DNA from 2 places in the Sanguibacter keddieii DSM 10542 genome. Region 2 is predicted to be linked to the other one. Evidence: predicted binding sites of a transcription regulator. Region 2 holds the regulator's gene; the other holds the start of a gene.
What was found. The regulator HspR, encoded in region 2, represses chaperone genes until heat shock. The targets are predictions, from matches to a motif close to AAGTTGAGTCNNNNNGACTCAACTT.
Positions count from the first base shown of each region.

Region 1: the regulator HspR is predicted to act here: its motif matches at 6,899-6,923, upstream of clpB (ATP-dependent chaperone ClpB).

Region 1 is NC_013521.1:3,951,201-3,963,087, reverse strand. It holds gene SKED_RS17420 (Na+/H+ antiporter subunit A) at 1-557, shown strand, start outside; gene SKED_RS17415 (Na(+)/H(+) antiporter subunit C) at 557-1,033, shown strand; gene SKED_RS17410 (Na+/H+ antiporter subunit D) at 1,030-2,652, shown strand; gene SKED_RS17405 (Na+/H+ antiporter subunit E) at 2,649-3,272, shown strand; gene SKED_RS20140 (MrpF/PhaF family protein) at 3,269-3,736, shown strand; gene mnhG (monovalent cation/H(+) antiporter subunit G) at 3,733-4,167, shown strand; gene SKED_RS17390 (alpha/beta hydrolase) at 4,254-5,273, opposite strand; gene SKED_RS20570 (LppM family (lipo)protein) at 5,396-6,673, opposite strand; gene clpB (ATP-dependent chaperone ClpB) at 6,973-9,588, shown strand; gene SKED_RS17375 (helix-turn-helix domain-containing protein) at 9,705-11,887, opposite strand, start outside.
Region 2 is NC_013521.1:498,543-510,429, forward strand. It holds gene dnaK (molecular chaperone DnaK) at 1-290, shown strand, start outside; gene SKED_RS02160 (nucleotide exchange factor GrpE) at 287-853, shown strand; gene SKED_RS02165 (DnaJ C-terminal domain-containing protein) at 1,025-2,023, shown strand; gene SKED_RS02170 (heat shock protein transcriptional repressor HspR) at 2,027-2,497, shown strand; gene SKED_RS02175 (SanA/YdcF family protein) at 2,600-3,316, opposite strand; gene SKED_RS02180 (DUF1540 domain-containing protein) at 3,507-3,812, shown strand; gene SKED_RS02185 (winged helix-turn-helix domain-containing protein) at 4,131-4,751, opposite strand; gene upp (uracil phosphoribosyltransferase) at 5,146-5,784, opposite strand; gene SKED_RS02195 (nucleoside deaminase) at 5,935-6,378, shown strand; gene SKED_RS02200 (Sir2 family NAD-dependent protein deacetylase) at 6,407-7,213, opposite strand; gene SKED_RS02205 (arabinan endo-1,5-alpha-L-arabinosidase) at 7,574-9,049, opposite strand; tRNA gene SKED_RS02210 (tRNA-Ser) at 9,263-9,352, shown strand; gene SKED_RS02215 (SCO4651 family lipoprotein) at 9,661-10,533, shown strand; gene SKED_RS02220 (hypothetical protein) at 10,701-11,887, shown strand, end outside.

The DNA of each region.
Region 1 (11,887 bases), 800 kb from region 2:
TCGTCTACGCGATCTTCCTGCTGTTCGCCGGCCACAACGCGCCCGGCGGTGGCTTCGCCGCAGGGATCGTCGTCGGCATCGCGCTCGTCGTGCGCTACCTCGCCGGCGGCCGCTACGAGCTCGGCGAGGCCCTCCCGGTCCAGCCCGGCCTGCTGCTCGGCGTCGGTCTGTTCCTCTCCGCGGGCGTCGGCCTCGGGTCGCTGATCTTCGGCGGCGGCGTGCTGCAGAGCGAGATCGTCGACTTCACCCTGCCGCTCTTCGGTGACGTCAAGCTCGTCACCGCGCTGTTCTTCGACCTCGGGGTGTTCCTCGTGGTCGTCGGGCTCATCCTCGACGTCCTCCGATCCCTGGGAGCTGAGATCGACCGTCAGATCGACCTTGCCCTGCCCGTCCAGCAGAACGCCGTCGAGGGCATCTCCGTCGGCGTCGGGACCAGCTCCGTCGAGCACTCCCGCGAGAACGCGGCGCACCGCACACGCGACAGCCGCGGCAACACCCGCTCGACCGAGGACGGCTCCGCGACCGGCGGGGCCACCGAGCGCGAGGGGAGGCTCTGATGGACCTCATCGACATGAGCCCCAACCTGCTGCTCGTCGTCGCGATCGGCGTGCTCTTCACCACCGGCGTGTACCTGCTCCTCGAACGCAGCCTCACCCGCGTGCTCATCGGCTTCATCCTGCTGGGTAACGGCGCGAACCTCCTGTTCCTCGTGGCCGGTGGCCGCGCCGGGGGAGCGCCGCTCATCGGGGAGACCGACCCCGCCGACATGAGCGACCCGCTGCCGCAGGCCATGGTCCTCACGGCGATCGTCATCACCCTCGCGCTCACGGCCTTCGTGCTCGCCATGGCCTACAGGTCCTGGCAGCTCCACGGCCACGACGAGGTCCAGGACGACCTGGAGGACAAGCGCATCGTGCGGCTCGCCGCGAAGAACGCGCCCCTCTACAACGACACCGACGCCGAAGAGGACAGCGAGAGCATCGATGAACAGGCCGCCGAGGCACGCGACGAGACGGAGAGGGGCACACCGTGAGTGAGTACACCTGGCTCGTCCCGCTCCCCGTCGTCATGCCGCTGTTCGCGGCCGGGCTGACGCTCGCGCTCTACCGGCACCCCCGCGCCCAGCGCGTCATCTCCGTGGTCGCCCTGTCGCTCATGGTGGCCGTCGGGGTCGGGCTGCTGTTCCTCGCCGACTCGGGTCCCGTGGTCGTCGACATCGGCGGGTGGGCGGCGCCGGTCGGCATCGACCTCGTCGCCGACCGTCTCTCGTCCCTCATGCTCACGGTGTCGAGCGTCGTGATGCTCTGCGTCCTGCTCTACTCCCTCGGGCAGGGCATCACCGACGGAGACGAGGCCGCGCCCGTCTCGATCTACCACCCGACGTACCTCGTCCTGGCGGCGGGCGTGTCCAACGCGTTCCTCGCCGGCGACCTCTTCAACCTCTACGTCGGCTTCGAGATCCTGCTGGCCGCCAGCTACGTGCTCCTGACGCTCGGGGGGACCGGCGAGCGGATCCGCGCCGGGTCCATCTACGTCATCGTCGCGCTGCTGTCGTCGATCATCTTCCTCGTCGCGATCGCCCTCGTCTACGCCGCGACCGGCACCGTCAACATGGCGCAGCTCGCGCAGCGCCTCCCCGAGATCGACCCCGGGGTCGCCCTCGTGCTGCAGCTGCTGCTGCTGCTCGCCTTCGGGATCAAGGCGGCGATCTTCCCGCTGTCCGCCTGGCTGCCGGACTCCTACCCGACGGCCCCGGCCCCGGTCACCGCGGTGTTCGCCGGACTGCTCACCAAGGTGGGCGTCTACGCGATCATGCGCACCCAGACGCTGCTCTTCACCGACGGTCGTCTCGACACGCTCCTCATGTGGCTCGCGCTCGCGACGATGGTCATCGGGATCCTCGGAGCGGTCGCGCAGAACGACATCAAACGACTGCTGTCCTTCACGCTGGTCAGCCACATCGGGTACATGCTCTTCGGCATCGCGCTCGCCAGCCAGGCGGGGCTCGGTGCGTCGATCTTCTACGTCGCGCACCACATCACCGTGCAGACCACGCTGTTCCTCGTGGTGGGGCTGGTCGAGCGCAGAGGTGGGTCCACGTCGCTCGAACGGCTGGGCGGTCTCGCGAAGATCGCCCCGGGCCTCGCGATCCTCTTCTTCATCCCCGCGATGAACCTCGCCGGCATCCCGCCGCTGTCCGGGTTCCTCGGCAAGGTCGGGCTGCTCGAGGCCGGTGTCGAGCAGGGCACCGCCCTCGCCTACACGCTCGTGGTCGGCAGCGTCGTCACCTCGCTGCTCACGCTGTACGCGATCGTCAAGGCCTGGAACAAGGCGTTCTGGCAGACCCCGCCCGAGCCGCTGCCCGAGGCGACGCTCCCGCGCACCATGGTCGGTCCGACCACGGCCCTCGTGGCCGTCGGCCTGCTGCTGACCGTCGTCGCCGGACCGCTCTACGGCTACGCCGACCGTGCCGCCGCGACCATGCAGGACAACAGCAACTACATCGACGCGGTCCTCGGCGAGGACGGGCGCGGCGAGGGCGACTCGACCGACTCGGTGCCCAACCCGGGGATCGACAACACCCCGGTCCCCTCGCAGAGCTCGTCGCCCGACGACGGCTCGACCGGCACGACGGACGGAGGCGACTCATGACGATCCACCGCAGACGCCGGAAGATCCTCGAGCAGTGGCCCACGGTCCTGTGGCTCGCCCTCGTGTGGGTGATGCTCTGGGGCTCGCTCACGTGGGGCAACGTCCTCGCGGGTCTCGGCATCGCCGTGCTCGTCACGGTCCTCATGCCGCTCCCGACCATCGACTTCCACGGGCGGGTGCGGCCGCTGGGCATCATCGCCCTGCTCCTGCGCTTCGCGTGGGACCTCGTGATCGCCTCCGTCGAGGTGAGCCTCTACGCCTTCAGGTTCCGCATGGTGCCCCGCGGTGCGGTCGTGGGCGTGAGGCTGCGGAGCTCCTCGGACCTCTACCTGACGATCGTCGCGGAGATCAGCTCGCTGGTCCCCGGCTCGCTCGTCATCGAGGCGCACCGCAACACCGGCATGCTCTACCTGCACGTCCTCGACATCGAGTCCTACGGTGGGCCGGACAAGGTCCGCCAGGACACCCTCGAGCTCGAGGCCCGCGTCATGCGCGCCCTCGCCTCGGACGAGGAGCTCGCCCTCGCCGGCGTGGCCCGCACCCGACGCGGGCAGGCCGCGCTCGACGCAGCCCGCTCCGCCGAGCAGGGCACGACCCCGACCACGGAGGTCCCGTCATGACCGTCGTCGCCATCATCTGCGGCACCATGCTCGTGGTCGCCGCGATCCTCGCGCTGGTCCGCGCCGAGCGCGGGCCGAGCATGCTCGACCGCACCGTCGCCCTCGACGTGTTCGTCACCGCCCTCGTGGGTGGGATCGTCCTGGAGTCCGCCGTGTCCGGGCGTCTCGACACCCTCCCGATCCTCGTCGTCCTCTCGCTCGTGGGCTTCGTCGGGTCGGTGACCATCGCCCGGTTCGCCGCCGTGGAGCCCGAGGGCGAGGGCCGTGTCCGGACCGCCGAGGAGGTCGCCCAGGAGGAGGCCGCCCGTGCCGGTCACGACATCGACCACCCGATGCTCGACGAGCCGCGCGACCTCATCGAGCCGAAGGACCCGAAGGGCACCGAGCACTCGACCACCATCGGGGCCATCCCGCAGGCGGCCAAGACCGTGCAAGACATCACCGGACCGAAGGAGGAGCGATGAGCTGGACCGCCGTGGCTGACATCGCGGCCTACGCCTGCCTCATCGGAGGGTCCTTCCTCGCGCTCGCCGCCGGCGTCGGTGTGCTGCGCTTCCCCGACCTGCTCGCCCGCATGCACGCCGGCACCAAGCCGCAGGTGCTCGGCCTCATCCTGCTGCTCACCGGTGAGGCCCTGCGTGTGCGCAACATGCAGGTGCTCGGCATGCTCGTGCTCATCGTCGTGTTCCAGCTGCTCACCGCGCCCGTCGCCGCGCACATGGTCGGCCGCGCCGGCTACCGCACCGGGAAGGTCCGCAACGACCTGCTGGTCCTCGACGAGCTCACCGAGGACCACTTCCGCGCCCCCGCCAAGCCGGAGCGCTGCGAGGACGACCACGGGCTCGACAACCCGGCACGCCGGGCGAAGCACGAGCCCGAGGCGCCCAAGGCCTAGCCTGAGGCGCAAAGGCACAGCCTGAGGCGCACAGCGCCTAGCCCGAGGCGCACAGGGCCTGAGACAGGCCGGGGTGCGGACAGGCGTCAGCCGTCTGTGTGCGCGGTCCGGGCGTCCAGCCAGGTGGTGACCTCGGTGAAGAACCGGCTGCGCGCCGGCTCGGGGGACAGGCTGAGGTCGTGCGCCCCGCCGGGCACCCGCACCAGGGTGACGTCCGGGCCGATGCCCGGGGCGACCCGGACGGTCTGCTCGACGTCGAGGACGCTGTCGGTCGTGAGCAGCGCGTCGTGGTGGCGCGTCGCGTCGCCCGTCGCGTCCGAGGTGAGGACCAGCACTGGGCACCTGATGTCGAGACCGCGCGCCACCTGGGCGTGACCGCGACGGATCGCCCGCAGCCACCCCGCCCGCACCGGGAAGCCCTCGTGCGGCTTGAGCGTCAGGTCGTAGTCCCACTCCCCGCCCGACTCCCGGTGCAGCGCCCTCCCGTAGTGCGGCGCCAGCCGACCGACCGGGACGCGCGGGGCCAGCGGGCCGAAGAGGTCCACCAGGCGCGTCGAGACGACACGGTCGAACCACGGCTTGTTGAGGTCGAACCAGGGGGAGTTGAGCACCAGGGCGTCGACGTGCGGGCCAGCAGCAGTGCCGGCGGTGCCCGCGCTGCCGGCTGCCCCGGTCCGGGCGTCGGCCCAGAGCGACGTCACCAGGCCGCCGGTCGAGTGGCCCATCACCACGAAGGTGCTGTGCCCGAGCTCGCCGGTGACGGTGCGCGCGGCCGCGTCGAGCTCCTCGGCGTAGTCCGACAGGCGCGTGACGTAGTTGGGCGTCTGGTGCGGGCGCAGCGAGCGGCCGTACTTGCGCAGGTCGAGCGCGTAGAACGTCCAGCCGTCCTCGGCGAGCGCGTCGGCCATGTGCGTCTGGAAGAAGTAGTCGACGAACCCGTGGACGTACAGCACGGCCTTCTCGGTCCTCGGACGACCGCCGTCGGTCACCAGGGTCGCCACGACCTCGCCCTCGTCGTCCGGGCGCAGCTCGAGGGTCTGCGCGAGCCAGGACCCTCCGAGGACGTCAGGGGTCCAGCGGGGGTCTGCGGCGAGGTCGGGGCTCATCGGCCCACAGTACAGACGCCCGTGCCGCCTCCGGTGAGGGAGGGGGCACGGGCGTCTGTCGTCGCTCTAGGTCGTGCTGTGTCGTGCGGTGCCGTGCTCGGTGGTCCGAGACGGGTCCCGAGTCAGCGCCAGGGCTGCTGGTCGGGAGCCGGGGGCTCGTCGCCCGGGGTGCCGGGCTGGCCCCACTGCTGCTGACCGGGCTGGCCCTGCTGGCCGGGCTGCTGCGGCCACTGCTGGGTCTGGTCCGGCTGTCCCCACTGCTGGTCCTGGCCGGGCTGCTGTCCCCACTGCTGCTGGCCCTGCTGGCCGGGCTGCTGACCCCACTGCTGACCCTGCTGGCCGGGCTGCTGACCCTGACCCGGCTGCTGTCCCCACTGCTGGTCGGGCTGGCCGGGCTGCTGTCCCCACTGCTGCTGGCCCTGCTGTCCCTGCTGGCCGGGCTGCTGCGGCCACTGCTGGGTCTGGTCCGGCTGTCCCCACTGCTGGTTCTGACCGGGCTGCTGGCCCCACTGCTGCTGACCCTGCTGCTGTCCCCACGCCGGGGCGCCGGCCGCTGCGTACGCACCGGGTCCGCCGGGGCCACCCTGTCCGCCACCCTTGCGGTTGCGGGCGATCAGCCATGCGGCGAGGCCCACGAGGGCGAGGGCGCCGAGGCCGATCCCGGCCCACAGCAGCCAGCTCACGCCCTCGTCGTCCGAGGAGCTCGCAGCCTCGGTGGGCTCGTCGCCCGCAGCCTCGGTGGCCTCGTCGGTGGAGTCGGTCGCGCCGTCGGTCGCCTCGTCCGTGGCGTCGTCGGTGGCCGCGTCGGTCGCGTCGCCGCTCGAGCCGCCCGACCCGGAGCCGCCGGCAGAACCGCGGGCGTCGAAGTCGAGGGTCTCGCCGAGCACGTAGGTCCAGGTGACCGTGTTGCCGTCGATCACGCCGTTCGCGTCGGTGACCTCGCCGGGGAACGTCACCGAGAAGGTGATGTCCGGCTCGCTCATCCCGAAGGCCTCGAAGTCGGCGATGTCGCTCTCGGTGAAGCCCATGTCGGAGTTCTCGAGCTGGCCGCTCACCACGTACTCGTCGCCGTCACGCGTGAAGGACATGACCTCGTCGGACACGACCGCGAGCGGCGCGTCCTCGGAGGAGTACCGGTACCCGGTGTGGCCGTCCTCCTTGTACTCCTCGCGGTCCATGCCCGGCATGAAGAGGTCGTCGCCGAGCTCGGTGTCCATCTGCCCGAGGAAGTCGTCGGCGCTCAGGCCGAGCTGCTCGATGGTGGCGTCCTCGATGGCCATGACCATGTCGAGGTTGACCGTGTCGTCCTCGCTGAGGACGAAGTCTGCCTGGACGCGCATGCACCCGGTGAGCGACAGGGCGACGACGGCGCCGGCGGCTAGTGCGGTGAGTCGTTTCATGGCCGGTGAGCTCCTAGAGACGGGTCGCGCACCGGGGGGTGACGACGGGTGAGGATTCGACTGGCATCCACTCTGGCATGCCGAGTCACCGGGTGCCCCACGATCTGGGGGGTCCGGGGACTTCTCCCCAGGTGTGGAGGGCCGCAGAGGGCACTTCTCACCCGCTCGGGCGTCGCGGGTTCACCCGCTGCTCCTCGTCCCGCCCCGGGAAACACTGGCGGAGCAGAGTTGAGTGGAATACGCTCAACTTTAGAGACGTTGTCGTCTGCAGAACCTTTTCCCGACCTTGGAGGACGTGCATGGACCTCAACCTCACCACCCTGTCGCGCGACGCCCTCGGCAGCGCCGTGCAGTCCGCAGCAGCCGCGACCAACCCGCAGGTCGAGCCGGTCCACCTGCTCGACGCCCTGCTCGCCCAGCAGACCGGCACCACGCCAGGGCTGCTCGCCGAGACCGGGGCCGACGCGCAGGCGGTCGGCTCAGCCGTCCGCCGCGCCCTCGTCGCGCTGCCGACCCTCTCCGGCTCCTCCGTCGCCGAGCCGACGCTGTCGAGCGCGATGTCCTCCGTGCTCCAGCGCGCCCGCAAGGAGGCGGCCGACCTCCAGGACGAGTACATCTCGACCGAGCACCTGCTCCTCGGGCTCGCCTCCGCCCCCTCCGCCGCGGCCGACATCCTCGTCCGCGCAGGCGTCACCCCCGAGGCGCTCGCCGCGGCCATCCCCGTGGTGCGCGGCGGTCGTCGGGTCACCAGCCCCAACCCCGAGGGCACCTACAAGTCGCTCGAGCAGTACGGCGTCGACCTCACCGAGGCCGCCCGCGACGGGCGGCTCGACCCGGTGATCGGGCGTGACTCCGAGATCCGCCGCGTGGTCCAGGTGCTCTCGCGCCGGACCAAGAACAACCCCGTCCTCATCGGTGAGCCCGGCGTCGGCAAGACTGCCGTCGTCGAGGGCCTCGCCCAGCGCATCGTCGCCGGCGACGTCCCCGACTCCCTCAAGGGCAAGCGGCTCATCTCCCTCGACCTCGCGGCCATGGTCGCCGGGGCCAAGTACCGCGGCGAGTTCGAGGAGCGGCTCAAGGCCGTCCTCGAGGAGATCAAGGGCTCCGACGGCGAGGTCGTCACCTTCATCGACGAGCTCCACACCGTCGTCGGCGCGGGCGGCGGCTCCGAGGGCGCGATGGACGCGGGCAACATGCTCAAGCCCATGCTCGCCCGCGGCGAGCTGCGCCTCGTCGGCGCGACCACGCTCGACGAGTACCGCGAGCACGTCGAGAAGGACCCCGCCCTCGAGCGCCGCTTCCAGCAGGTGTTCGTCGGCGAGCCCTCCGTCGAGGACACCGTCGCGATCCTGCGCGGCCTCAAGTCCCGCTACGAGGCGCACCACCGGGTGACCATCGCGGACGCCGCGCTCGTCGCCGCCGCGTCGCTCTCCGACCGGTACATCACCGGCCGCCAGCTCCCGGACAAGGCCATCGACCTCGTCGACGAGGCGGCAGCGCGCCTGCGCATGGAGATGGACTCCTCGCCCGTCGAGATCGACGTCCTCCAGCGCGCCGTGACGCGCCTGGAGATGGAGGAGCTCGCCCTCGAGAAGTCCGACGACGACGCCTCCCGCCAGCGGCTCACGGTCCTGCGGGCCACCCTCGCCGACCGCAAGGAAGAGCTCGCCGCGCTGACGTCCCGCTGGGCGGCCGAGAAGGGTGGCTTCAACCGCGTCGGCGAGCTGCGCGAGAAGCGCGCACAGCTCGAGGCCAAGGCCGAGCGGGCCGAGCGCGAGGGCGACCTCGAGACCGCGTCGCGCCTGAGGTACGGCGACATCCCCGAGCTCGAGCGCGAGCTCGCCGAGGCCGAGAAGGCCGAGCACGCCGAGGCGACCGTCGACCGCCCCGCCCCCCTGGTCGGGGACAAGGTCGACGCCGACGAGATCGCGGAGGTCGTCTCCGCCTGGACCGGTATCCCCGCCGGCCGCATGCTCCAGGGCGAGAGCGAGAAGCTGCTCACCATGGAGGACGTCCTCGGGTCTCGGCTCATCGGCCAGAAGGCCGCCGTCGCGACGGTGTCCGACGCCGTCCGCCGGGCACGCGCGGGCGTCTCCGACCCGGACCGCCCCACGGGGTCCTTCATGTTCCTCGGGCCGACCGGCGTCGGCAAGACCGAGCTGGCCAAGGCGCTCGCCGACTTCCTGTTCGACGACGAGCGCGCCATGGTCCGCATCGACATGTCCGAGTACTCGGAGAAGCACACGGTCGCACGCCTCGTCGGTGCCCCGCCCGGCTACGTCGGCTACGAGGAGGGTGGTCAGCTCACCGAGGCCGTGCGTCGTCGTCCGTACTCCGTCGTACTCCTCGACGAGGTCGAGAAGGCGCACCCCGAGGTGTTCGACATCCTGCTGCAGGTCCTCGACGACGGTCGGCTGACCGACGGTCAGGGCCGCACCGTCGACTTCCGCAACGTGATCCTCGTGCTCACGTCGAACCTCGGGTCGCAGTACCTCGTCGACCCGCTGCTCGACGACGGGGAGAAGCGCGCCTCGGTCATGGCAGCCGTCCGCAGCTCCTTCAAGCCCGAGTTCCTCAACCGGCTCGACGACGTCGTGCTCTTCGACCCGCTCGACCTCGACGAGCTCGGACGCATCGTCGACATCCAGGTCGAGGCGCTCGGGGCGCGGCTGGTCGACCGCCGCGTGACGCTCGTCGTCACCGACGCCGCGCGCGAGTGGCTCGCGATCGAGGGCTTCGACCCCGCCTACGGGGCACGGCCCCTCCGCCGGCTCGTGCAGCGCGAGATCGGCGACCGGCTGGCCCGGGCGATCCTCTCGGGTCAGGTCGCCGACGGTGCCAAGGTGCTGGTCGACCGTCCCGAGGACGCCACAGGCGAGAACGGCCCGAGCCTGACCGTCGAGGTGCTGGGCTGAGAGTGCATGTCGGTCTGACGGTGACTGCGTGACTACGTGACTGCGTGACTGCGTGACTGCGTGCGGAGGGCGACGGCCATGGTGCCGTCGCCCTCCGTCGCGTCCGGACGGGACCGTCAGTCGTCGAGCGTGAGCGCCGCGCACAGGTCTTGCCGGTTGTCGACGCCCACCTTCCGGTACGCACGGTGCAGGTGGTTCTCGACCGTCCGGACGCTCAGCACCAGGGTGTCGGCGATCTCCTGGTTGGTCCAGCCCTGCGAGACGAGCCGAGCGACCTCCTGCTCCCGGTGGGTGAGGTCGGCCCCGACCTCGAAGTGGTCGAGGCGCTCGAGGTACCCCGGACCGAGGTCGGCCGCGATCTGCTGGGCCTCGGCGAACTGCGCAGACGCCCGCCCGAGCAGCCCCTGAGACCTCCAGGTCCGGACGGCCGCCGTGTACGCGCGCAGCCCGTAGAGCGGTCTGTCGCCTGCGACGAGGCGGTCGCCGACGGCAGCCATCCTCGTGGCGTCCGTCGAGCAGATCGCTGACGCGTAGTCGGCGAGGTCTGCGAGGAGAGTGCCGTCGGTCCCCTCGGCCTCCGAGACGAGGCGCTGAGCCCAGCCCGGGTCTGGCCTCAGCTCGACGGCGCCGACTCCGGTGAAGAGCCCGGCCGCCACGAACCCTCGGTCCAGGAGGCGCACGGCCTCTGCCCACAGGTCGTCGGCGGGCGTCGCGCTCATGCCTCCGACTCCTGCGCTGCCTCCGAGGTGAGTCACCGCCGCCCGGGTCCAGACCGGGCTCATCGCCGGGAGGTTCCCGGACGGGAGGCCCAGGGCCTGGATCTCCTCGACGAGGGCGACCGCGGTCGCCTGGCGGCCGTCGAGCACGGCGACGGTGGCCGCGACCGAGAGGTTCCCCGCCTGGAAGTACCGCATGGTGACGGGCGAGCCCCCGAGCGTCAGGGCGCTGCTGAGGTTCTCCCGGAGCTCGCGCGTGCGGCCCTGGACGGACAGCACGAGCGAGGCGACGTACGCGTGGGCGTGCAGGCGGTCGACCGAGAGGGTCGCCCGGCCCTCGTGCAGGTGCCGGCGAGACCAGGCGAGAGCCCCGTCGACGTCGCCCGAGAGGGCCAGGGCCAGACCGCGGACCACGTCGCGGTGCGCGGTGAGGTCTCGGTCCGCGGTCGCCACGTCCAGCAGGCCGAGCGCCTGCTGCGGTCGGCCCGCGACGACCAGCAGCTCGGCGCGGAGCACCGAGGCGGCCGCACGGACGGTGGGGGAGGCGCGGTCGGCCCGGAGCAAGAGCTCGGTGTGGTCGGGCGAGGCCTGGTCGAAGGTCGTCTCCAGCCAGAGCCTGCTCAGCCGCAGGTTCCAGAGCTCGCCTTCCGACGCACCGAGCGCCGCAGCCCGAGGCTCGAGGTCGGCGAGGAGCCGCACCGCGGCCGGAAGGTCGTGGCCCAGGATCGCGAGGCTGCGGGCGTGCCACAGCGTGCAGTCGACGAGAGCGCTCACGTCTCCGTCGTCCGGGGTGGCCGCCAGGACGGCCTCGACGGTGGTCAGGTCGGGGTCGCCGAGCAGCACCGCGCGCAGGTACGGCTCCGCGGTCCGCCACGACGGCGCAGCCTCCCACGCTGCGCGGTGCTCCTCGGTGGTCGTCGACCTGCGCTCGGCGAGCATCAGGGAGAGGACCGTGTCGGACTGGCGGGTCGAGGTCTTCGCCAGGTCGGACCTGCGCGCGTCGCCCACGGTGCTGGTGGCGGGGAGATGCTCGTGCAGCTCGTCCACCGAGGCCCGGGTCGCCTCCGGCATCGCTTCCACGATCTCCTCGAGCAGCCTCGTGCGCCGAGCGCTCACGCTCGAGCTGCGGAAGTGCTCTGCGACGAGCGGGGGGTAGACGGCCGCGACGAGGTGGTCGGCGGTCGGGACCAGGTGGACCAGCTGGCGGTCGTCGAGCTCCTCGAGCACCTCCGGGCCGACGAGGAGCCGCGCGGTGGTGTGCTCGCAGCTGCCCACGAGCGAGAGCTTGTGAAGCCCTTCGAGGGCCTCCGGGCTGAGGTGCTCGGTCATGCGGTCGACCACCGCGGAGAGCAGGGGGGACCACCGGTGGCGCTGGACGGTCCAGGTGCCGTCGCGCAGCGCGAGAGAACCGTCGTGGCGCGCGCTGTCCGTGACGGCGCGGACGAGCCCCGCGAGCCCGCCAGACCTCCGTGCGACCCAACGGACGGACTCTGGGTCGACAGGTCCGCTCAGCATGTGGACCACGAGGGCGTGGACGTCGTCGAACCGCAGGGGTGAGACGCGCTCCTGCACTCCCGGGCGGA
Region 2 (11,887 bases):
CCGAGAAGCTCCTCAAGGACAACGAGGACAAGCTCTCGGAGGACGTCCGCACTGAGGTCCAGACCGCGGTCGACGAGGTGAAGACGGCGCTCGAGGGCACCGACATCGCCGAGATCAAGGCCAAGCAGGAGACCCTCAACACGGTCGCGCAGAAGATCGGCGAGGCGCTCTACGCCCAGCAGTCCGAGGCTCCCGAGGGTGCACCGGCCGACGCCGACGCCTCCTCGACCTCCTCTGACGAGGACGTCGTGGACGCAGAGATCGTCGACGACGAGGACGACAAGAAGTGACGAGCAACGAGGGCACGGGCGCCGAGAACACGCCCGAAGGCAACGACCCCCTGGAAGGTCTCGACTTCGAGCCGTCCGCCGAGGCCTTCGACGTCGACGCAGCACCGGCCGCACCCGCGGCCGAGCTCACGGAGCTCGAGAAGGCGCAGGCCGAGTCGGCCGACCGCCTCTCGGACCTCCAGCGGCTCAACGCGGAGTACGTGAACTTCTCCAAGCGCGCCAAGCGCGAGCAGGAGGCGGCACGTGCACGAGGCATCGAGGAGCTCCTCGTCGGGCTCCTCCCGGTGCTGGACGACGTCTCACGAGCACGGCAGGCGGGAGACCTCACCGGTCCCTTCGAGTCGATCGCGGACAAACTGACCGCGACGCTCACCCGCTTCGGCGTCGAGCAGTACGGGGAGGCGGGGGAGGAGTTCGACCCCGCCGTCCACGAGGCGCTCATGCACCAGACGTCGCCCGACGCGCAGACCACCACGGTCCAGCACGTCGTCGAGGTCGGGTACCGCATCGGTGACCGCGTGGTGCGAGCCGCACGCGTCGCCGTCGTCGGGCCCGAGGCCTGACGCACCCCTGAGCCCGGGACCGCCTCGCCGTCGACACCGACGGGCGCGAGGCGGTCCCGGGCCTCGGTCGTCGCCCCGCGAGAGCGGGCGCGGCACACCGGCGATAGCCGGTCCCATACTTCACACTGCTACCGGTGAGCGCTGCAGCTCACCCACGAGGAAGGAGACGCCTTGACCGGTCAGGACTGGATCGAGAAGGACTTCTACGCCTCCCTGGGCGTCTCGAAGGACGCCGACGACGCGGCCATCAAGAAGGCGTACCGCAAGCTCGCCCGCACGTACCACCCGGACCAGAACGCCGGCGACCCCAAGGCCGAGAGCAAGTTCAAGGAGATCGGCGAGGCCTACTCGGTGCTCTCCGACTCCGAGCAGCGCCAGCAGTACGACGCCGTCCGCGCGATGGCTGGCGGCGGTGCACGGTTCTCCGCGGGCAGCGGAGGACGCGGCGGCTCGGCAGGTTTCGAGGACGTCTTCGGCGGGATGTTCGGCGGTGGCGGCGGAGGCCGCCAGCAGTACGCCGGTGGTGGCGGCGGGATGCCCGACGGCTTCGACGACATCCTCAGCTCCATGTTCGGCGGCGCGGGCGGTGCGCCCGGCGGGTTCCGCCAGCAGGCCCGCCCCCAGGCCGGGCAGGACCTCACCACCGCGGCGACCCTGCCCTTCCGCGAGGCGGTCGAGGGCTGCACCGTGACGCTGACCGTCGACGGGCGGCAGATGACGGCGCGCATCCCGGCGGGTGTGCGCGACGGCCAGAAGATCCGCCTCCGCGGCAAGGGACGCCCCGGCACCGGCGGCGGCCCCGCGGGCGACCTCGTGGTCGCCGTGACCGTGACGCCCCACCCCGTCTTCAGCATCGACGGCCACAACCTGCGCATCACCGTCCCCGTGACCTTCCCCGAGGCCGCGCTCGGCACGCAGCTCGAGGTCCCGACCCTCGACGGCTCGAGCGTCAAGGTCAAGGTCGCCGAGGGCACGCCGTCCGGTCGTGTCCTGCGTGTCAAGGGCCGTGGCGTCAAGACCGCGAAGCAGACTGGAGACCTGCTGGTCACCGTGCAGGTCGCGGTGCCGCAGAAGCTCTCCAAGGCAGCACGTGAGGCGGTCGAGGCCTTCGCCGCCGCCACGGGTGGTGAGAACGTCCGGGAAGACCTCGTCGCACGAGCGAAGGAGTAGGCCATGGCGCAGCGCGGAACGCAGACCCCGCCCCCGCGGGACGACGAGCCGGTGTTCGTCATCTCGCGGGCGGCCGAGCTCGCCGGCATGCACCCGCAGACCCTGCGGCAGTACGACCGGCTCGGTATCGTGTCCCCGCAGCGCTCGCCCGGGCGCGGTCGCCGCTACTCGCGGCGCGACGTCCTCCAGCTCGTCGAGGTCCAGCGCCTCAGCCAGGACGAGGGCATCAACCTCGCCGGCATCAAGCGGATCCTCGACCTCGAGGCGCAGGTCCGCGTGCTCGAGCACCGCGTCGAGCTCCTCGCCGCGGCGGCCGACCCCGGCTCCCGCATCTTCACCGCGGCGTCGTCGGGTGACGTCGTCGCGGTCCGCGGCGGCCGCCGCCTGCGCCGCACCGGGTGGCGCCGCGGCGGCGAGACGGTCGTCGAGGCCGACGAGCGCGCCGCCCTCGTCCTCTGGCGCCCCCAGCGCTGACCCGCCCGGCCCGCCCGGCGAGTTCGTGACTTTCGAGCGAGTTCGTGCCGTAGGGGTCACGAACTCTCTCCGAACTCACGAACTCGAGGATGGCTGGCTGGCTCAGTGTGTCTGGGCCGTCGCCAACGCCGTCTGGACGGCGTCGTCGGGCGGGCCGAGGAGCGGCTCACGCTTCGTCACGAGGTCGACGACGGTCTTCATGGCGGCGAGCTGGTCGCGCAGGGTGGTCTTCGCCCAGGTGGCGCGGCGTGACTTGACGGTCGTGTCGCCGACGCCGACCGCGTCGACCCCCACAGCGCGGCAGGTCGTCACCGCGCGGGCGAGGTGGAAGCTCTGCGTGACGACGGTGAGCGCACCGACGCCGTAGACCTTGTCCGCCCGGACGCACGAGTCGTAGGTGTCGAAGCCCGCCGAGTCCTGGATGATCGCCTCGGCAGGCACGCCCTGCTCGACGAGGTACCGGCGCATCGCCGCCGGCTCGTCGTTGTGGTCCGGCCGCCCGTCCCCGGGCACCAGCAGGACCTCGACCGACCCGGCGCCGTACAGCTCGACGGCGAGGTCGAGTCGTGCCCGCAAGAACTGCGAGGGTGTCCCGTCGTCGTAGACCCGCGCGCCGAGCACGAGCGCGACGGGCGTCGCGGGGACGTCGTCCGCCGTGTACATGTGGTCGGCGGCCCGCGCCTGGACGAACACCACCGGCCCGGCGACCGCGAGGAGCGTGAGACCGGCGACCACCCCGACCCCCACGCGCACCCGACGGTTCCGGAGGATCCCAGCGACCCCGCCGGAGGAAGGGCGCGGAGGTCGTGTGGGTGCCATGCCCACATCGTACGGGCCAGGTCAGACCGTTTATGCAACAAGAACGTGCGCTATTCATTCGACAAATGGCGCCAGGTAAGTAAGTCCTTGCTTGCTATACAGCATTTCTTCGGCGGTCTACGGTGATGGAAAAGCACGTCAGAACCCCCCACGTGCCACCGAGAGCATCGCCACCACAGCTGGAGGAATCATGAGTGCACTTCTGGACCTGCCCCACGTCAGCGAGTGTTCGGTCGCGTCCTGCGGCTACAACCACGACGGGTGCCACGCCGGCGCCGTGACGGTCGCCGGCCACGCCGGTGCCGCCGAGTGCGCCACCTTCATCCCGCTGTCCGCGAAGGGTGGCCTCGACAAGGTCGTCGCCCATGTCGGCGCCTGCCAGCGCTCCGAGTGCGCGAACAACGTCGCCCTCGAGTGCACGGCCTCCTCGATCCGCATCGGTGCGGGCTCTTCGGCCGGCGACCTCGCGGACTGCCTCACCTACACCCCGCGCTGATACCTGCGCCGTCTCACGACGAGCGCCCCCTGCTGGACACCGCAGCGCGCCAGCGTCCCTCAGCCTCTCGCCGGGCCAGGACGCGTCGGCCCCCACCCGCGCGCAACGACCTCAGCACCGACAGCCGGTCCACCCTCGGGTGGACCGGCTGTCTGCGTCCCGGGGCCTAGGCCCCGCTGCGGCCAGGTCCCGCTGCGCCCAGGGCGCCGCGCGACCGGCACGCCGCCCTGTACCTGCGCGACCGGCGCCTCGCGCGACGGCCGCATGCCCGGCGTGTCCCCCTGCGACACGTCGACCCTGAGCCGTCAGCCCCGACCGTCACCCGGCGCGCCGGGCCTCCACGACCTCGACCCGCGCCGACGCCTCGTACCGGTAGCCCGCTCCGCGGACCGTGAGGATCTCGTGGTGCAGCCCGAGCTTGTCGCGCAGCCGCCGCACGTGGACGTCGATGGTGCGCGAGCCCGGCTCAGCGGGCCGCGACCGCCAGACCGACGCGAAGAGTTCGGACCGCCCGACCACCCGGCCAGGAGCGGCCACGAGGTAGGCCAGCAGCTCGAACTCCTTGTAGGTGAGTCGTTGCTCCCGGCCGTCGACCGCCACCTGCCGCGATCCCAGGTCGACGGTGAGCCGTGGCTCTCGAGGTCGGTCGACCACCTCGAGGTGCGCGAGCCGGTCCCCGAGCCCGTCGATCTCGACCGGTCGCTGCCCGGTGCCCCCGGCCCCGCCGAGGGACAGCGCCGTGTAGGTCTCGGCGGTGGGCAGCAGCTCGCGAGCCAGCTCACCGAGCGTCTCGGCGAGCTCGATGATGTCTGCCGCCTGGCGGGAGCGGTCCTGCGGGTCGATGCCGACCCAGAGCAGGAAGCCGTGCTGCGGGCGCGGTGACGTCGGCGGGGCGTCGAGCCGTCGTGCAGGTGCTGCGAGGTCTGCGGGTGCCGTCATGGCGGTCTCCGGGGGTGCGGTCTCCGCCGTCGGGCGGGGAAGGTCGGTCCTGGGCTCGGTGGTCAGGACCGACAACACGCACGGCCGCACGCGCGCACGTCGAGCAGCACCTGCGAGGAGGTGTCGACGATCGGGCGCGGGAGGCTCACCCGCGCACACTCTCAGACGAGACGCGCCACGGCCAGGGGTAGGAGGTGCAGTCTCAGATGACGATACGACAGGGTGCTCACCCGTCGAGACGGCGCGATGCGAGGTGCAGGCCGCCGCGGGCCACAGGTCGTGCATCGCAGGCCGGTCGCGTCGGAGTGGTGCGTGCGACCCGCGGAACGGCTGCGGGCCGCGGCCTCCGAGAGGAGACCACGGCCCGCAGCGAACACCCGTGTCGGGTCGACCGTCAGTCGACCACGCCGTACAGGCGGTCCCCGGCGTCCCCGAGCCCCGGGATGATGTACGCGTTCTCGTCCAGGCGCTCGTCCACAGCAGCGACGACCACCTTCACGTCCCCGCGGTCGCCGACGGCCTTCTCGAGGACCTCGAGGCCCTCGGGTGCGGCGAGCAGGCACACGACGGTGACGTCGCGCGCGCCCCGCTTGAGCAGGAAGTCGATCGCTGCGACGAGCGTGCCGCCGGTCGCGAGCATGGGGTCGACGAGGAAGCACTGGCGACCGGTGAGGTCGTCCGGGAGACGGTTCGCGTACGTGACGGCCTCGAGGGTCTCCTCGTTGCGCTGCATCCCCAGGAACCCGACCTCGGCGGTCGGCAGTAGGCGCGTCATGCCGTCGAGCATGCCGAGGCCGGCCCGCAGGATCGGCACAACGAGCGGACGCGGGTCCGCGATGCGGGTGCCGATGGTCTCGGCGACGGGCGTGGAGATGGTGTGGGGCTCGGTCGCGACCTCGCGGGTGGCCTCGTAGGCCAGGAGGGTGACGAGCTCGTCGACGAGGAGGCGGAACGTCGGGGACGCCGTCTCCTTGTTACGGAGGACGGTGAGTTTGTGGGCCACCAGAGGGTGGTCGGCGACGTGCAAGCGCATGGTGACAACCTACAGCGTCACCCGGACCCGTGCGTGCGACCTCGGGCCCGAGGGCAGAGCGGCCCCGCGGGTAGGCTCGCCGCCATGACCTCGCCCACGGCCCCAGGCTCCGCGCCCCGACCCGTGCCCCGTCCCGAGCTGGACCAGCTCATGGGTCTGGCGATCGACGAGGCGCGGCTCGCCCTCGAGACCGGCGACGTGCCGGTGGGCGCGGTCGTCGTCGGCCCCGACGGCACTGTGATCGGCCGCGGCCACAACGCCCGCGAGGCCGCGGGGGACCCCACGGCGCACGCCGAGGTGCTCGCGCTGCGCGAGGCCGCCCAGACCCTCGGCGAGTGGCGGCTCACCGGATGCACGCTCGTCGTGACGCTCGAGCCCTGCGTCATGTGCGCGGGGGCGACGATGCTCGCCCGCGTGCCCCGGCTCGTCCTCGGAGCCTGGGACGACAAGGCGGGCGCCACCGGGTCGATGTGGGACCTCGTGCGCGATCGCCGCTCGACCCACCGCGTCGAGGTGGTGGGCGGTGTCCGTGAGGCGGAGTGCGCCGCGTTGCTCCTCGACTTCTTCGCGGACCACCGAGTTCCTCGCGCCTGAGCCACCCGCCCACGCGCCCGGCACGACGTCACGGAGCGAGCGCCCGCGCGATCGCCTCGAGGGTCTGCGTCGCCCCCGCATCGACCGTGAGGGTCGCGAGGGGGTCGCCGCGGGTCTCCCCACGGTTGACGATGATCACCGGGATGCCCGCCTTGGCGGCGTGCTTGACGAACCTCAGGCCGGAGTGGACCGTGAGCGACGACCCGGCGACCAGCAGCACCTCCGCCTCGTCGACCATCGCGAAGGCGCGGGCCACCCGTGCCTTCGGGACCATCTCGCCGAAGTACACGATGTCGGGCTTGAGCGTGCCGCCGCACACCTCGCAGGCGACCGGACGGAAGTGCGCAGTCGTCTCGATCACGGCGTCGGCGTCAGGCGCGATCTCGATGTCGGCGACGTCACCGATGGACTCGACGAACCCGGGGTTCGCCTCCTCCAGCCGCGTCGCGAGCGACTCGCGGGACACCACGTGCCCGCAGTCGAGGCACACCACCCGGTCGAAGCTGCCGTGCAGGTCGACGACGTTCTCCGCCCCCGCCACCACGTGCAGGGTGTCGACGTTCTGCGTGATGATGCCCGTCACGAGCCCGGCCTGCTCCAGGCGCGTCAGGGCGCGGTGGCCCTCGTTCGGGCTCGTCCGCTCCACGTGCCGCCAGCCCACGTGGTTACGGGCCCAGTAGTGCCGGCGGAAGGACTCGTCGCCGATGAACTGCTGGTACGTCATCGGGTTGCGCGGCGGCGAGTCGGGCCCACGGTAGTCAGGGATACCGGAGTCGGTCGAGACACCAGCACCCGTGAGCACCGCGAAGCGTCGACCGCGCAGCAGGTCGAGCATCGCCGCGAGGTCGGCCTCGGAGGGCTCGGGGTGGTCGCGTCGCGGTGACGGTCGCGACACCCGCTGCTCACGCGCGGCACCCGCGGCGTCCTGGGCGCCGTCGTCCTCCGCGCTGGTCGGCGCCGAGGCTCCCGCAGGTTCCTGCGGGAGCTCGGCCGCGTCGACCGCGCTCGAGGCGAGCGGCAGGGCGGAGAGGGAGGCGGGGGAGGGAGTCTCGGGCTGTGCATGGTCCACCTCCCCAGGCTACGACCGCCTGCCGCCCCCGCCTCCCCAGATCCTTCGGCCCTCCGAGAACACCCCGTCCGAGCACGCACCCGTCCGAGCCCACCCCTCGGAGCGCTGACCCTGGTCCGGGCGTGATCAGGGCTCGGGTGCGACGACCGTGAGCGTTGCGGTCTCGGTGACCGTGGCCCCGTGGGCGTTCGTCACCCGGGCGCGGACGAGGGTGCCGTCCTGCTCCGCGGTGACCTCGGCGAGGCTCAGGGTCGACGAGGCGACGCCCTGTGCTGCCGCCGACGGCCCGTCGGCGCTCGCGGAGGCCTCGCCGGGCACGGTCCGCGGCTGGACGGCGACGTCGGTCCACGTCGCGCCGTCGTCGGTCGAGGTCTCCCACTCCACCACGGGGGAGGGGATTCCGGTGGCCGTGGTCGTGAAGGTCGCGGCGGCGCCCGGGGCCACAGTCACGTCGGCCGGCCCCGCGGCGACCGTCGGCAGCTCGACGCGCTGGTCGGCCACGGGCCACCCGTCGACCCAGTCGAGGCGCTGGATCCCGAGCGTCGGGAAGTACGGGATCTCCTCGTTGGAGGCGTCGTAGTAGTGGAAGGCCAGGTAGTCGCCGGACACCGACTGCCCGCCCGGACCCACCACGGCACCGTGCTCCTCGAGCAGGATCGTCCCGCCGCCGCCGTACATGTCCTGACCCTCGCGGTCGAGGTACGGGCCGGTCACGGACTCTGAGCGCCCGACGGCCACCTGGTAGGTGGAGTCGGCGCCCTGGCAGCACGCCCCGAAGGACACGAAGAGGTAGTAGTAGCCGTCGCGGTGCGTGATGTACGGGGCCTCGATCGGGTTGCCGGCGACGAACCTGTCGGCGATGTTGACGGTCTGCTCCTGCCAGCCGTCGACGGGCTTACCGCTCGGCCACTCGAGCGGCACCAGGAAGATCCCGTACCAGAACGAGCCGATGGCCATGAAGGGGTTGCCGTCCTCGTCCTCGACGATCCCGGCGTCGATCGCGTTGAACCGCGCGTCCCCCGGCAGCCCGGAGACGGGGGACTCGACGACGAGACCCTGGTCGACCCACTCGTAGTCGGGGTCGGTCGGGTCGAGCGTCACGTTGGTGGCGAGCGCGGTGAGGGAGTCGTCGGTGCCGAACCGCGACGCCGAGTAGTAGAGGTAGTAAGTGCCGTCGTGCTCGTAGACCTCGGGGGCCCAGAGGTTGTCGGGCAGCGCCCCGTCGGAGAAGTGGTCGTCGATCCACGCCGGGATCTCGTCCCAGACGGTGCCCGCGTACTCCCAGGTGGTGCCGTCGTCGTGGGAGGTGGCGATCTGGATGGTGCCGCCGTTCTCCCGGTTGACCCGCCCGGTCGAGAACGCGTACCAGGTGCCGTCGTCGTCGATCACGAGGGCGGGGTCGTGGATGGGCGAGGTCTCGCCGACGAGCGTCTTGCCGCCGACGGGGTCCCCAGCCGGCGCGGCAGCCACGGCAGCGACGGCCGTCGAGTCGCCTGTGGCGGGAGCGGGCGGGGGAGCGGGTGCGGGTGCCGCTGCGGTCACGAGCGCGAGGGCCGCTGCGGCGAGCAGGGCTGCGGCTCGGGTGCTGAGGGGTCGTTCCACGGGGTGTCCGTCCTCTCGGTGCGGTCGTCGTCGACCGCTCGTGGTCCGACGTTCTACATCGATGTAGGACGTCGGTCTCGAACGTATCTGCCTCCCGGTGCGGGGTCAAGGTCCTGGCCCGCCCGTCGCCGGCGACCAGGCGACGCCCTCTCGGCTGCCGCGGATCGGCGCCGATTTAGCCATCCGGCGATCTCCAGGTAGTCTTCTCGGCGAGGTAGCGTGTCCGAGCGGCCTAAGGAGCACGCCTCGAAAGCGTGTGTGGGTGAAAGTCCACCGTGAGTTCGAATCTCACCGCTACCGCCACCGTGAGAGCGGCTGCACCCGTCGAGAGATCGACAGGAGCAGCCGCTCTCGCTGTTTCTCTGGGTGCCGGATCCCCGCAGGGGACCTCTCCCCACCCCCGGGCGAGGGCACTTCTGCCCATCCGGAACCGCTCGCGGACGCGCCTCCCGCGGCTAGTGTGAGGTCATCCCACCAGGAGACGGCCAAGACCAGCAGCAGTGCCGGCACTCGTGCACGAGCACCGCAGTCGGCGTCGTCTCCGGCCCCTCCGCCGCAGAGGCAGGGCCGGGCCCCGGTGAGGATCCTCAGCTCTCGACGAAGGAGAACACATGCGTATCGCACGCGGAATCGCCGTCCTGTCCGTCGCCTCGGTCGGCGTCTTCGGCCTCACGGCCTGCTCGGACGACTCGGACAGCACCAAGGACACCTCGACGGCCGCCTTCGGCACCGGAGGCGACAGCACCGACGCGACCGACACCGCGGACGACGCAGCCTCGGACGACGCAGCCTCGGAGGACACCTCGTCCGACGACGCCGCCTCCGGCGCCGGCGACCTCACCACCGAGAACTTCGCGGAGCGCCTCACGGCCGCGACCCTCGAGGCCGGCTCGTACAGCCTCGACATGACCACCGAGGCCGCCGGCACCGAGGCGACCATCTCGGCGAACGTCGAGCTCACCGACAGCACCACCAACATGGCGATGACCATGGACCAGGCGGGCATGGAGATGGAGATCCGCATCGTCGACGCCATCTTCTACCTCAACCTGGGTGACCTCAGCGGTGGCAAGTTCGTCAAGGTCGACCCGGCCGACGAGACCAACCCGCTGGCCGGCCAGTTCGACGGCATCGAGGAGCAGCTCGACCCGACCGCCAGCCTCGAGGGCTTCGAGGGTGCGTTCACCAAGGTCGAGAAGGTCGGCGAGCCCGTCGACGTCGACGGCGTCCAGGCCCAGCAGTACACCGTCGTCATCGACACCACCAAGGTGACCGGCGAGCTCCAGGAGCAGGCCGAGGCTGCCGGCTCGGCGCTCCCGCCCGAGCTCACCTACGAGTACTGGGTCGACGACCAGGACCGCATGGTCCGCACCACCAGCGAGGTCGCCGGCGCCACGGTCGACATGACCTTCTCCGGCTGGGGCGAGGACTTCGGCATCGTGGCCCCGTCCGAGGACGAGATCTCGACCGAGCCGCTCTTCTGACGCTCAGCGCACCCTGCACCGCCGCGCCCTCGCCACCTGCTCCTCAGAGCGGGCGGCGAGGGCGTCGTCGTCCGCAGGAGTGCCGTCGCGGTCGCGCGGACGCCGTCACCGTCGCGCGGGCGCCGTCGCGGTCGTGCGACCGGTGGCCCGTGTGTGAGACTCGTGGCATGCACGACCTGACGTCCGGAACAGACCAGCTTGCCCTCATCCCGCTCTTCGTCGCGATCGAGCCGCGCGACCCCCGCGGCGAGGCGGACCTCCCGATCGAGGCGATCGAGCACGTGCCCGCCGCGACCGTCGCCGAGGTCGCCGACGTCCTCGGCCAGCTCGGGATCCCCGCCGACCTCATGGACGGCGCCGTGCTCGGCGCACCCGGCTGGGTGGTCGCGCGCACCGTCGGCTGGAGCGACGGCCGCCTCGTCCGCTGGGCACCCGACGAGAACCCCGTCGACGGCCCGTACCCCACGCTGTCGAGCGACGACGTCGCCGCGTACCTGGCCCGCGCGCTCGACGTCGCGTGCCGGATCTCCTCCGACCTCGAGATCCCCGGCGAGACGCCAGGTGACGACGCCGTCGGGCTGGTCATCGAGGCACGCGCCGGAGCCGTCGTGGGACGCATCCGCTCGACCGACGTCCCGCGCCTGGCCTACCTCACCGGCTCCGACCTCTGGTTCACCCAGGTGGACGGGGTCTCCGTGATCGCCGGGGTCGAGCCGACCACGGACCTCGAGGCCGTCGTCACCAGCCCCACCAGCAGCCCGACCATCGGCCTCGAGCGCAACGGGCCCTGGCGTCGCATGGGCCTGGTCCAGTCCGGCCGCATGATCACCGCGCACGAGTGGGGACCGCGCTGGTTCCGGATCGACCCGTCAGAAGGGCACGACCCGTCCTCGGACGTCCTGCAGCTCGTCGACGAGTACTTCGAGGTGCCGACGGCCGACGCCGACGAGATCGTCCAGCAGTTCGACCTCAGCCCCGTCCAGGCCGTCCACCTCGCGGCGCTGCTCGACGACGCGGACTCCGACGACCCCTTCACCGAGCTCATGCGCCTGCTCGGCCTGCCCGTCGAGGCAGCGGAGGTCGCCGAGGGGTGGCTGCCGCCCGCAGACCTCCCCGACGTGCGCCGCGTCGCCGCCCAGCCCCTCGTCCGAGCCCTGTGGTCGTCGGTCACCACGGTGCCGACCGAGCCCGGCCGCATGAACGACCTGCAGCGGCTGTGGATCGAGCGACCCACCGCCTACTGGGTGCTGGCCGGCGCCGAGGTCGTGCTCTGCGCGGCAGGCGCGGCCGTCGCCCTGCGCCGGCCCGCGGCCGAGACCTCCCGCGGACGCCGCGTGCTCGGGCGGACCCTGGC